DNA from 4 places in the Priestia sp. TSO9 genome. Region 3 is predicted to be linked to each of the others. Evidence: riboswitches for the same ligand, from Rfam matches in the RefSeq annotation. Region 3 holds a riboswitch; each other region holds the start of a gene.
The links. Region 3 has a riboswitch for S-adenosylmethionine ahead of LJC66_RS24920 (phosphoadenylyl-sulfate reductase). Riboswitches for the same ligand answer to the same signal wherever they lie in the genome.

Region 1 (3,308 bases), on a different contig from region 3:
CGGTGCATCGCATTAAATAATGTCATCAGTCCCAAAAACAAAATATATGGATTTACAGATAGAGAGCTTCATTATTTAGAACAGCAGCTAGAGGGTGCTCCTCGTAATACCGTTATAGCCATGCATGCACAGCCAAATATCGGTCGGTGGACAAACCTTGAAGGGTTTCCTGTAACGACTCCTCAAAGTCAAGAATTTTTTGATTTAATTCAAGAACACCGCGTGAAAAAAGTGTTAGTCAGCCACGTGCATGCGTATGACGAGCAGTTTATTAGAAAAAATAGAAACGGGTCGTTTACGCTTGGAAGAGGCACTGATTTTGTATTGTCAGGAGGCGCCGGTGCTCCCCTTGATTTTGAGCCGCCTTTAATTTTAAATAATTATAATTTTACAGAGTTTTTTGTAAGCAGGTACGACATTTTAGGTCCTCTTCTTTGGAAGGATTTTGGAGGACCTCGAAGAAATTGTTTGTAAAAACAAGAAAGTAGAAAGCTAGGTTCAAAAAAAGAGGCTGGAACAAAAGGGTTTTGGACGAAGTGAAACGAATCATCGATCAAGATGTGTGATTAGTGGTTCGCTTTTTTGTTAGGGTAAACGTAGGTTTCATGTGTATAGGTCTTTCTAGCAGGTGATTGGAGGACAAGACGAAGACTCCTGCGGGAAAAGCGGAACAGGTGAGACCCCACAGGAACGTATGTGACGAGGAGGCTCAGCGACCGCCCGCGGAAAGCGAAGTCTTGTACGGAAATCAACAGCGGTGTCAAAAGTGATTCAGCTCATGTACCCATTTGTCTTTAGATTAGATTCATTTCGTGATGTCTCAACCTCTTTTGGAAAACCGTACGAAACCTTGTAGCAGAAGGCTCAGTCAAACGTTATAATAGATAATGAATGATGATATATTCTCTATATTTGTCATATATTTGTATTACATATGTAATTGAAGAAAAACATTCACTTGATATACTGTTTAATGACTTAACTTTATCTTAAAATTTACAGTGAAATGCCTGTTTATAGAGGCTTAGAACATACACAGCAAATGGAGGAGCAATCATGGCAAATGAAAAGATGCAAGAAGGACTTGATCGTTTTATCAAGGAAGATTTAAATGACCTTTTAGGTAGACTGTTCCCCCTAATGGACCGGGAGTGTGCCGAAGAAAAAAGAAAGCTTATCGAAACAGCGGTAGAGTACATTTATTCGTCAGGATATCACCAGGGAGCAAAAGATTTAATCGAAACACATCGAAAAGATGATTACAAATTATTAAGGCAAAAATTAGCGTCAACGCCTCCTGAAAACTGATTTTTTAAAAAAATTTTTGACAACATAAATCTAAGGTGTTAAGATGACTCTACATTCAAAATATTATAAACAATTAAAACTCTTATTGAGAGAGGCGGAGGGACTGGCCCTGTGAAGCCCGGCAACCATTTAACATTTTTGTTGAAAAGGTGCTACATCCTGCAAAGCGTACAGCTTTGAAAAATAAGAGAGGATTTCATAGATACTATGCCTCTCTATTCATGATAGAGAGGCTTTTTATTTTATGTGAATATGTTTTGAATGAACAATTTTATAAAAATGCATCAGGTGCTGTGTAACGAATGTATGCAGCTTAAAAGGGAAGACCGGTGAAAAGCCGGCGCGGTCCCGCCACTGTAATGGGGAGCAACTTATTAACCACTGTTTCATATTGAAATGGGAAGGGATAGGAAGCGATGAACCTAAGTCAGGAGACCTGCCTGTTGTATGCACTTAAGCTCTACGGGATATAGAGAGGAGTGAGGAATACGTGTTGAGAAAAACAGGATATCTCAACTTTAGTTAAGTATGCGTATCATCTCTCTTTTCATTTCGAAAAGAGAGATTTTTTAGTTTATCGATAAAAAATATACAGGGAGTGGAAAAAATGAGCAGTGTAAAAAGTTCAAACTTAGGTTATCCAAGAATTGGTGAAAAACGAGAATGGAAAAAAGCGCTTGAGCAGTTTTGGGCAGGAAAACTAGAGAAAGATATCTTTTTGCAGGAAATTGAAGCTCTTCGTCTAGTGAATCTGAAAAAACAGCGTGACGCAGGGATTGAATTAATTCCAGTCGGCGATTTTAGCTTATACGATCATGTGCTAGATACAGCGACTATGTTTGGTCTAGTGCCAAAGCGCTTTGATTATGACGGAGGACCGGTATCGCTTGAAACGTATTTTGACATCGCGCGAGGAACAAAAGGTGCGGTAGCCTCTACGATGACAAAATGGTTTAACACAAATTATCACTACATCGTACCAGAGCTTGACAAATGTACGCCCGCACTTGTAGAAAATCGCCCGCTTCAATTTTACAAAGAAGCAAAACAGAAGCTGAATATTGAAGGCAAGCCCGTTATTTTAGGTCCAGTAACATTTGTGAAGCTGTCAAAAGGATATAAAAAAAGTGAGTTTAAAGAAGTAGTTGAACAATTTGTTCCGCTTTATGCAACTATCTTAGCGGAGCTGCAGGCAGAAGGAGTAGAGTGGGTACAAATAGATGAGCCGGTTTTAGCTACAACGCTATCAAAAGAAGACCTGGCACTGTACACAGAAGTCTATCAAACTTTGAAGGAAGCGTCACCGAATGTAAAAGTCATTTTGCAAACGTATTTTGACAGCGTTGATCACTACAAAGAAGTTGTGTCTCTTCCTGTTGAAGGAATCGGTTTAGACTTTGTGCATGACCGAGGCGAAAATCTCACGGCTCTTAATAAATATGGTTTTCCAACTGATAAAGTGCTGGCAGCAGGAGTGATTGACGGACGAAACATTTGGCGTGAAAATTTGGACGAACAGCTTTTAACGATCAGTGAAATTGAAAAAGCCGTATCAAAAGACCGTTTGATTCTGCAGCCTTCATCAAGTTTATTACATGTTCCTGTCACGGTGAAAAGCGAAAAAACCATTGAGCCAATTCTAAAAAACGCACTGTCTTTTGCAGATGAAAAGCTGAAGGAAATCACGCTTTTAACAAAAGCGGTGCAGCAAGGAAAAGAAGCAATAGAAGAAGAAATAAGCGTAAACAAACAGGCAATTCAAGCATTAAATGGATCATCTTTTCGAAATCATCAAGACGTGCAAAAAGAGCTGAAGCAGCTGCATAGCTATAAAGCAGAGCGACAAGCGCCGTTTGACGTACGTCAGCGCGTTCAGCAAGAAGCTTTTCAACTGCCGCTTCTTCCAACGACAACGATTGGAAGCTTTCCGCAAACAAAAGAAGTGCGAAAAGAGCGTCTAAAATGGCGTAAAGGCGAGTTAAGCGATGAAGCATATGAAG
Region 2 (3,308 bases), on a different contig from region 3:
GAAATAATATCTTCTTTTAATTCCACGGGGAGCAAGGCAAACATTTGCCCTACTCCTTCTTGAATGGAGACACGCTGTGCCAACACGTCGTCTTTAATACTTTCCCACTCCGGAGGAGCAAATTGTTTCATAATAGCAATAATGTTATCGCTATTTGTAATTGTTCCATCAAAGTCACAAAAGATTTTTAACGATGTCATGCTTTCACCTCTACTGTTCCCCATAGTTGCAAAGCTTTTTGCAACTCTTTTGATTCTTCAGCTTTTTCGGCTAATGTTTGATGAGAGAGTACTGCATCTATCGCCGTACGGAATGCTTTTCCTCCTCCGATAGCTCCGTCTGGATGACCGTGAACTCCGCCTCCTGCATTAATAATGCTGTCGATTCCAAAGTCCTTCACAAGCTGCGGTACCATTCCAGGATGAATTCCTGCTGAAGGAACCGGGAAAGACTGCTTATATTTGTATACAGGACGCGTTAATTCGTAGGCAATGCCTGTCGTATCTTCAAGAGAAAGCGCTACGCTTCCGTATGGTGATGGAAACAGAGAGAAATCCGCTCCGGCTAAACGCAATAGCTTTCCAAGCAGTAATGAATTTGAAAAACCGTAAAACTCTGATGGCGTAAGCGCTCCGCTAACAGCTGGGTGTGCCATAATCGGCAAGTTAATTTCATCGTCTTCTCGAAGTGCCTGCAGTACGTCTAACCCGTAAGCAAATACATTGAATAAAAGAGCATCGGCTCCTAGCTCAGCTGCTTTTCTCGCTTTTTCTTTTAATTCAAACGTTCGACCCGTTAAATTAACAGCATACAGCGTGCGGTGTCCCGTTTTTTCGTATACTTCATTCAGTACTTTTTTCCCTTCTGTAACGCGAGCTTCAAAAGGTGTTCGTTCACTATCAAACAAAATCTCGTCGTCTTTAACCAAATCCACTCCGCCAAGCGCTTGCTCACGCAGCTGAGTTGTTAAGTACGTCATATCTCTTCCAATCACGCCTTTAAAAATACTCATCACAAGCGGACGGTCATAAACGCTTAGTTTCTCTCGGATACCTTCTATTCCAAAGCGCGGGCCTGGGAATTGAGCTAATAATTCATCAGGAAAATCCAAGTCTAATAATTTCACTTTTCCATCAAGTGATAGTTTTCCGAAAACCGTAACTAGAATAGCCGGTAAATCTTTTGAAAAGTTGGCAGTTGGATACGCAATTTTGACAATTGCCTGCTTAATTTCTCCGCCTAAATATCCGTTTACACGTTCGCAATCTTGAAGCTCAGTTACGGAAACGACGCGCCCTTTATGCTTTTGAAGCTGCTGTTGATCTAAAAGCGGCAGATCTGTCCATGAGCCGACGGTTAGTCCTAAAGCAATTCCTTCCGCTTTTTTATGAAAATTTCCTTTATTATCGTGTAGTAAGTAGCTTGCAACGATTTCACTCATTATGCTAAAAACTCCCTTGCTGTTTAATATCGTTAATAAAAAAACCTCTTCTGTGATTAAGAAGAGGCTTTCGTTGCTCTTCTTATCTCTCAGCTGCTGCTGCAAGAATTAGCACCGTGCTTAACATGCGTTAAGTCGGTTGCCGGGCTTCATCGGGCTAGTCCCTCCACCTACTCTTAATAAGAAAGTTGCTATTTATTTAAATTAAATTCATAGATTATATACTAAATAAAAAATACCGCTAGGATTTATCGGTTATTAATCTCGTTAACTTCTTACATATTAAGCCAACTCAAAAAGGATTGTCAATGCGTTTTTAAAATAAATCTAATTTTTTTATTCGAGATACAGCTTCTCTCATGCGCTCTTCATCCGTCAGCAGTCCTACGCGCACATAGCCTTCACCATATGTTCCAAAGCCTACTCCAGGCGCCACTACAACGTGAGCTTTTTCAAGAAGTAAATCTGAAAACTGTTCAGAAGTATATCCTTCAGGAACTTTTAGCCATGCAAAAAAGGAGCCCGCTGGAGATGTAACATCCCAACCAATTTCTCGAAGCCCTTGAATAAAGGTATTGCGTCTAGATTCATAGCGCTTAACTAAATCATTTACACATTGTTGAGACTCCAACAGAGCTGCGGCGGCTGCCTCTTGAACCGCCCCAAAGAGGCTGACATACATATGATCTTGAAGAAGATTAATAGCTTCTACAACACTTTCATTTCCTACAGCAAATCCAACTCGCCATCCCGCCATGTTATACGTTTTAGAAAGAGTATAAATTTCAATTCCCGTCTCTTTTGCACCAGGAGTCTGTAAAAAGCTGATTGGCTTTTTACCATCAAATCCAATTGCTCCGTAGGCAAAGTCGTGTACCACACAAATATCGTGCTTGGCAGCAAACGCCACGGTGTCTTCAAAAAATTCTGCCGTTGCCACTGCACCGGTAGGATTATTGGGATAGTTTAAAAACATGAGCTTTGCCTGTTCTTTAGCACGTTCACTTACCTCTTCGTATACGGGTAGAAAATGATTTTCAGCCGTGAGCGGCATCACTTCCATCTTTGCTTTTGCAAGCTCTACTCCAGACCAGTAATCAGGATACCCAGGATCCGGAACCAGCACCGTATCTCCAGGGTTTAATAAGCACTGCGGGATTTCAACAAGTCCACCCTTTCCGCCAAATAAAATAGCTACTTCTTTTTCAGGATCCACATCAACGCCATATTCTCGTTTATAAAAAGTCGCAACGGCCTCTTTTAAAAACTGGTGCCCCCGAAATGGAGAATATTTATGATGCATAGGATTAGCACTTGCTTTTTGCAGTGTTTCTACAATATGTGAAGGAGTAGGCTGATCAGGATTTCCCTGCCCTAAGTTAATAACGTCGTGCCCTTGGGCCATTACTTTTCCTACCTTGCCTACAAGTGATGCAAAAAATTGTTTTGGTAAACTTTTTAATAGTTCCGATTGCTCAAATTGTTTCATCATCGCACACCTTCTCAAAAAATTCTTGAAATTCTAGTCACAAATAATATATTGTAATACTCAACTTGTAAAGTCATTTTTTTCAACTACTAAAAAAAGGACGGATGATAAAGTGAGTGTAAAAATTACGTGTTTGCAGCTTGATATTGCGTTTGGAAACCCAACTAAAAACCGAAAATATATCGAACAAAAAATGACGGAAGCCCTGAAAGAAAACCCTGATATCCTTGTGCTTCCTGAGCTATGGGATACAGCTTATGATTTGACGCGGCTAGACGAAATTGCAGATGATGAAGGGCAGCAAGCCAAGCAATTAATCTCTCAGTTTGCTAAAACGAACGAAGTAAATATCGTGGCAGGTTCGATCGCGAAAAAAAC
Region 3 (3,308 bases):
CCTAGTAAAAGAGCTCCGAGCGCCACAGCCAATCCTCCTGCTATGACACCCGTTGTGGCATCCATTAATCCAGCTCCTACTAGAGGACCGACAGCATTTGCCACGTTATTCATTCCAGCTGAGAAGGCTTCAAAGAATCCCGTGGCTATAACTAAAATCGTTAAAACTCTTTTCCACTTTCCCTCTGCTTCTTTTTTATGCGCTCTGCGTTTTATCACTTTTCCAATCAAAAAAGCAATGACAAATGAAACCAGCGGAACAATAATCCAAAAAGACATGACAACTAAAAGTTTTTCCACATACAGAGATTGATAAGCTACTCCTACTCCAACAACTGAACCAACCGTTACTTCACTTGTTGATAGAGGGATACCAATTAAATTCGCGAAAAAGAGTGACAGCGTTGCAGCAGCCAGAATGATAATAACTAATTCTACTGACAGCAATTTTTCAGGTATGATACCTGAACTGATGGTTTTTACCACCTCGCCGCCTCCGATAATGGCTCCGAGCACAATACCTACAGCACAGATGAACAAGGCTACTCTTCGCTTTTTAATCGCACCGGAGCCGTATGAAACGCCCATAGCTGCTGCTGCACCGCTTGCCCCAATATTCATTGCAAAAAAAAGCGCAATGATAAAGGCAACATATAAAAGCATCATTTATTCAGCTCTTTCGTATTTAAGATTCGTGTAATCCGCATTCAACTTTTTGTGTACCTGCCCATCTTCCTGAACGTAAATCGTCTACGTTGTAGGCAGGTGCGGTACAAGGCTCACAGCCGATGCTTGGGTAGCCTTGATCATGAAGTTTGTTATATGGTAACTCATGCTTATACACATAGCGCCAAACTTCTTTCCAAGACCAATGAATTAACGGGCAGACTTTAACTTTCTTGAATTTCTCATCTTTATTAAAATAATTCGTGTTGGCACGAGATTCAGACTGCTCGCGTCTCAAACCAGAAATCCACGCATCATAAGGAGCAAGTGATTCCCTTAACGGGATGATTTTTCGAATTTGACAGCATAGGTTAGGCTGACTCTTCCAAAGCTCATCTCCATGTTTCTCAGCTTGTTCTGCAAGAGTTAAATCCGGTTTTTTTATATGAATACGCAAATCAGGAAAGCGTTCTTTAATTGCATCAATCACTTCATATGTTTCTTTAAAATGAACGCCCGTATCTAAAAAGACAATTTCAGCATCTTTTTTCACTTTTGAAATTAAATCAATTAACACGATCCCTTCAATACCAAAGCTTGATGCGTAAATAATTGAATCTCCGTAGGTATCATACGCCCACTGCAATGCTGAAAGGGCTCCTTTTGTTTCATCTTCACTGTCGAACTCTGGAAATGTATCACTCCAGTTTTCGTACGTATATAAGTCTGCCATTTTCTTCACTCCAATTCTCAGTTATCCGCGTTATCCAATAAAAAAAGACGGTTTTACCCACTAGAATTGGATAAAACCGCCTCTAGTGTGTCTAGTCAGCGAAACTATTTAATTCTTACTTTGCTTCGACGTGCTCAAAGATTTGTTTTAAGTCGGGGGTTACAGTCATTGATGTCCCTCCTTAAATTATCGCTTGCGCTATATCAAAATAAAAAGTCTTCCATATTGAAAGACTGGGTAGGCAATAAATTTTCACCTTATCTTTCAAAATGATACACACTTTGCTGGAATTAGCACCTTGCTAAGCAGGTTGCCGGGGTTCAGCGGGCCAGATCCCTCCACCACTCTTGATAAGCATTTTTTAAAAATTTTAGCATATTTAGAATATTTGTCAACATTAAAAATCATATATCCGATAAGAAAACTATACTTTAAATTCACAGAAATATCTATACTTTTATTTAAAACAACATATGTAAATTTAAACCAAATGTGAACATATCAGTTTATAAAACGCTTTCTTTTCCCTCAACTTTTTATATTCTCTTCCTAAATAAAACACAACACCTCTCTATAAAATTAATAAGGGATTTATAAGCTTTACGGATAATTCACCCACATTAGCACACATTACAGATAACACTGACTGACAGATAGGAGCTATATAAGATGGAGAGACAATCCTTTCAATTAGACGATACAATTAAAAATAATGTACGAACATATTTACAGCAAATTTCAACTGAAGCCTCTAATTTAATCAAACATTTAGATACGAGTGATCATTGTATCCTATGTGATTTTGAGGAGATGAGGAGGTTATTTCAAGATGTTCAAGCTACGGCCGCCTCTTATTACTTGCGTCATTATCTATCGCCTTATACATTTGAATATGCTGCTCTGTCCTTAGCTATTCATAACCTTTCTGAGAAACGTCACGGCGCTTTAATTGTCATTGAACGGGAACAAAATGTAGACCCTCTTATTCAAAAGGGAATGCCTATTCAAGCTCCTGTCAGCGCTACGCTAGTTGAGACACTGTTCTACCCAGGGACCCCCTTACATGACGGAGCCGTCCTAATTAGAAATAATCAGCTTATCTCAGCTGCTAATGTTTTACCTCTCTCGTCTATTATTTCAACGACCAAAAAATTGGGAACACGTCACCGTGCAGCCATTGGAATGTCGGAAAAATCGGATGCACTAATTTTAGTTGTATCTGAAGAAACAGGCAAAATTTCGTTTGCTCTTGATGGAAGCCTCTACCCTATTCACTCCAGCAAAAATATGATTTAAGAGCCCTTTCCTGATAAGCAGCCCTATCTTGACTTCTATATCCTTTCTCTTTAATATATTTCATAGTTTTTACATACTATAGATACGGGTGATGCATATGACAATTTTAAAATTTGAACATGTAGGCGTTCAAGTAAAGGATATAGAAGAATCTATTGAGTTCTATACGCAAAAAGTGGGATTAGAGCTCATCGAAACACTACCACATACCGATCCGTCTTTGAAGCTAGCTTTTCTAGGTTTAGAAGGCAATGTAATCGTAGAGTTAATTCAAGGGTATAACTCAAGCTTACCTAACGAAGGTAAAGTTCATCATTTTGCGCTGGCGGTAGACGGAATTGAAGAGGAGTTTGAGCGTTTAAAATCAGCAGGCGTTTCATTTGTGGAAGAAAACATTGTAACTTTGCCAAATGGAGCAAGATACTTATTTTTCTACGGTCCAGACAAAGAATGGATTGAATATTACGAAGTAAAAAGATAAAGATATCTTATACCTTCAGTGAAAAATGGTCATACTGTGGCTATGACTAATTACTGGAGGTTTTTTTATGATGGAATGGCTATTATTTCGACTTTTCCGTCGTTCTATTTTAGTGCGGCTTCTTTTTATTATC
Region 4 (3,308 bases), on a different contig from region 3:
TATTCCTATCTATCAAAATATTGATACGTTTACGATTAACATGCTTTTTCAATCAATAGGATATGGACAAGCTAAGGCTGAAACGATTAACTCCGTCATTGGATTAGCGCAAATTTTGGTGATGGTGCCGGTATCGTTAGCGACTGCCTTCAGCATGTCGCTAATTCCGGGCATTACATCTTCTTTTGTGCAAGGAAATTTACGGGAAGTGAAAGGAAAGATTACAAAAACGCTGCAGCTGCTGTTATTTTTTACTCTTCCTGCTGCTATGGGGCTTTGTTTATTAGGAAAGCCGGTATATATGATGATTTTTGGAGCAAAAAGCAGTCCTGAAATCGGTGGAGTTGTTTTACAATGGTACGCGCCTGCTGCCATTTTATTTGCCCTTTTTACAGTAACAGCCGCAATTCTCCAAGGAATTAATCAACAAAAGAAGCTAATTTTAGGCTTGGGCTTAGGAATTGTTGTGAAGATAGTATTAAACGTACTGTTGGTTTCAAGCTTAAAAGAAATTGGGCCGGTTGTCGCGACTTACGGAGGGTATGGTGTATCGGTTATATATAACTTTTATTTAATTGAAAAATCTATTTCTTACCGAGTTCAATCACTGGGACAAGCTGCGTTTATACCTGTTTTATTAGTAAGTGTGATGTCAGCCGCTGTGATTATCGGCAATTATACTTCTCACTATTTTTTAGAAAATAAGCTGTCTGCATCTTCACTTGCAATTAGCACATCTTGTATTTCAATTGCTTTAGGTGCTGCCGTATATCTAGGACTTGGCGTCAAAACAAGTTTAGGGCAATCTGTTGTATTAAATAGAAGAAAAAGAATGTAAGGGAGAGAAAAAAGTGTCAAAACGATTCTTACTAACCGTAGCCGCTGGAGGAGGTATCATAATCTTCGGCGCGCTGGTGCTACTAAACTGGGAAAAGATGTTTGGAGACTACCGTCCCATTCAAACGGCAAAAGCCGTATTCAAATTAGAAGTGGGAAGTCAAGATGTAGCAGAGACTACGGATTCAGATGATGCTCTTCACTATATGGTGAAAAAAGGACATTTAGATGAATATATTCATATGATGAATGAAAAAGGCTATGTGTTAAAAGAAAAAGATATTGATTATAACCGACTTGTTTTTAACGATGGACAAGAGGATGAGCAAATTTACTACAAGCGCTTTGCCAAGAAGTATACGATGATTGATGGAGAAGGGTAAAAGCCTTCACTTAGAATTACTACATACTAAAATCATTAAAAGAAAACACCACCTTGCGAATAAAAGGGGTGTTTTTTAGTTAGGTTATCTTATCTTAGTTTCGCTCTTGCTATACCTGTTACGACCATACTAGTAATAAAAATAACTACAATTCCAATATTGGTCGGGGTATCAAAAAAGATTTTTGAAACCGCCAAAGCGATAATGAGTCCAATAGCTACTAGAGATAATTCTTTCATCAATTTCAACGTTAACACCTCTTAAAAAACATCACTCAGGAAAAGTCTAACATTCTTGGTAAAGTGATTTCAATCGATAGTGGATTAACAAAAGAGATGTAATAAAAGTGCTCTGCTACACATGACCCTTCTAGAAGACTAGCTGACTTACCGTAAGCGCTTTGCTAGAAAGCATACGATGATTAATTTAGAAGATTGATCTGTATTTTAGTGGACTAAAACCGTATAATCCTATCTGTTTTTAAAGTTTTTTTGTGTGAAAAAGAAAAATAATATTGACAATTGTTAAAAAACTATTAATATTGACTATATTACATAAAACAAATAGCTATTGTTTTCCTTATCAAGAGAGGTGGAGGGACTGGCCCTGTGAAACCCGGCAACCGCTGTCTATGACAGAATGGTGCCAAATCCTTAAGAACAGTATGTTCTTGAAGATGAGGAAGAGACGTTTGGTTAACGAGCTCTTCCTTTATATAAAGGAAGAGCTTTTTTTATATTATAGGGGGAGTAAGTTAAATGAAGAGATTTCTTATTTTAGCAGTTGCGCTTGTACTACTCGTAACTGGCTGTCAGTCCAAAAGCACAAAAAGCAGTGGAAGTGAAGAGAAAGGAAAGAAGCGAATTGCTCTTGTTTTACCTGAAAAGATTGGAGTTAACCCGTTTTTTCAACAAATGGATGATGGAGCAAAACGCGCTGGGAAGAAGTACAACATTGATGTAAAGACAATTGAATCTACGGACCAAGCAGCCATTGAAAGTAACTTGCGTGCTGCCGTAGCAGAAAATTATGATTTGATTATTACGTCTTCTTTTGAATCCGAAGATGCATTGAAAAAAGTAGCTCAAGAAAACCCGCAGCGTCAATTTGCGATTATTGATACAGTGGTCGATTTACCAAATGTAAGAAGCGTTGTATTCCGTGAACAAGAAGCTTCATATTTATTAGGAGCAGCGGCAGGATTAGTTACAAAAACGAATAAAGTAGGAATGGTTGCAGCTGATGATATTCCATTATTAAAAAAATGGACGGTAAGTTTTAAAGAAGGATTACAATCAACAAATCCAAAAGCAGAGTTTCTAGTAAACTATGTTGGAAGCTTCTCTGATCCAGCTAAAGCAAAAGAACTTGCTATTTTACAGGCTTCAAAAGGAGCTGACTTTATCGCCGGAGCTTCAGCGGTAGGCGACTTGGGTGTATTTGAAGCAGCAAAAGAAAAGGGTTTTTATACGGCTGGCCAAGATATTGACCGTACGGAAGTAGATCCTGAGCATATCGTTTTATCGCAGTTGAAAGGTTCTGATGCGGCTGCTTATGAAACGGTAGAAGCATTGGCAAATAAAAAATTTAAATCAGGCGTAGTGACATACGGCTTGAAAGAAAAAGGTGTTGGGTTAACGTATGTGACTCAAGACAGCAAGACGCCTCTTAATGACTTTGTAGGGCAAGATGTAATTGATCAATTAAAAGAAATTAAAGATTCAATTATTGATGGAAAAACCGTGGTAAAAGATCCGTTAGCAAAGTGAGTTGAAAAGAGAAGTCGAGTAAGGCTGGCTTCTCTTTCTTATTTTTGAAAAAATCCTAAAGCGGAAAGGAGCAATGAATAGAATGAGTGAGCTGTTGCAGTTAACGAATTTGACGAAGAAATACGGTTCATTTTTAGCAAACGATAACGTGTCTCTTACGCTGAAAAAAGGGGAGGTTCACGCGCTGGTCGGAGAAAACGGTGCTGGTAAAACAACGTTGATGAGGATGCTTTACGGAATGGAAAAGCCGAGTTCAGGAAGTGTTCAGCTGCACGGGAAATCTGTTTCGTTTTCATCTCCTGCGGATGCGATTAAAAAC

Region 1: another riboswitch for S-adenosylmethionine. It lies ahead of metE (5-methyltetrahydropteroyltriglutamate--homocysteine S-methyltransferase); the one in region 3 lies ahead of LJC66_RS24920 (phosphoadenylyl-sulfate reductase).
Region 2: another riboswitch for S-adenosylmethionine. It lies ahead of mtnW (2,3-diketo-5-methylthiopentyl-1-phosphate enolase); the one in region 3 lies ahead of LJC66_RS24920 (phosphoadenylyl-sulfate reductase).
Region 4: another riboswitch for S-adenosylmethionine. It lies ahead of LJC66_RS19305 (BMP family lipoprotein); the one in region 3 lies ahead of LJC66_RS24920 (phosphoadenylyl-sulfate reductase).

Annotation. Positions count from the first base shown of each region.
Region 1 is NZ_JAJEKD010000015.1:650,885-654,192, reverse strand. It holds gene LJC66_RS18445 (metallophosphoesterase family protein) at 1-474, shown strand, start outside; partial or broken gene LJC66_RS27980 (hypothetical protein) at 629-856, shown strand; gene LJC66_RS18440 (hypothetical protein) at 1,057-1,308, shown strand; SAM riboswitch class I at 1,388-1,498, shown strand; cobalamin riboswitch at 1,578-1,766, shown strand; gene metE (5-methyltetrahydropteroyltriglutamate--homocysteine S-methyltransferase) at 1,916-3,308, shown strand, end outside.
Region 2 is NZ_JAJEKD010000009.1:635,660-638,967, reverse strand. It holds gene LJC66_RS05960 (2-hydroxy-3-keto-5-methylthiopentenyl-1-phosphate phosphatase) at 1-200, opposite strand, end outside; gene mtnW (2,3-diketo-5-methylthiopentyl-1-phosphate enolase) at 197-1,441, opposite strand; SAM riboswitch class I at 1,521-1,627, opposite strand; gene LJC66_RS05950 (pyridoxal phosphate-dependent aminotransferase) at 1,758-2,930, opposite strand; gene LJC66_RS05945 (carbon-nitrogen family hydrolase) at 3,043-3,308, shown strand, end outside.
Region 3 is NZ_JAJEKD010000016.1:7,875-11,182, forward strand. It holds gene LJC66_RS24915 (sulfate permease) at 1-665, opposite strand, end outside; gene LJC66_RS24920 (phosphoadenylyl-sulfate reductase) at 685-1,398, opposite strand; SAM riboswitch class I at 1,653-1,755, opposite strand; gene cdaS (sporulation-specific diadenylate cyclase CdaS) at 2,068-2,694, shown strand; gene LJC66_RS24930 (VOC family protein) at 2,792-3,175, shown strand; gene LJC66_RS24935 (potassium channel family protein) at 3,243-3,308, shown strand, end outside.
Region 4 is NZ_JAJEKD010000015.1:793,469-796,776, reverse strand. It holds gene LJC66_RS19320 (putative polysaccharide biosynthesis protein) at 1-838, shown strand, start outside; gene LJC66_RS19315 (hypothetical protein) at 852-1,220, shown strand; gene LJC66_RS19310 (hypothetical protein) at 1,310-1,468, opposite strand; SAM riboswitch class I at 1,797-1,903, shown strand; gene LJC66_RS19305 (BMP family lipoprotein) at 1,979-2,989, shown strand; gene LJC66_RS19300 (ABC transporter ATP-binding protein) at 3,072-3,308, shown strand, end outside.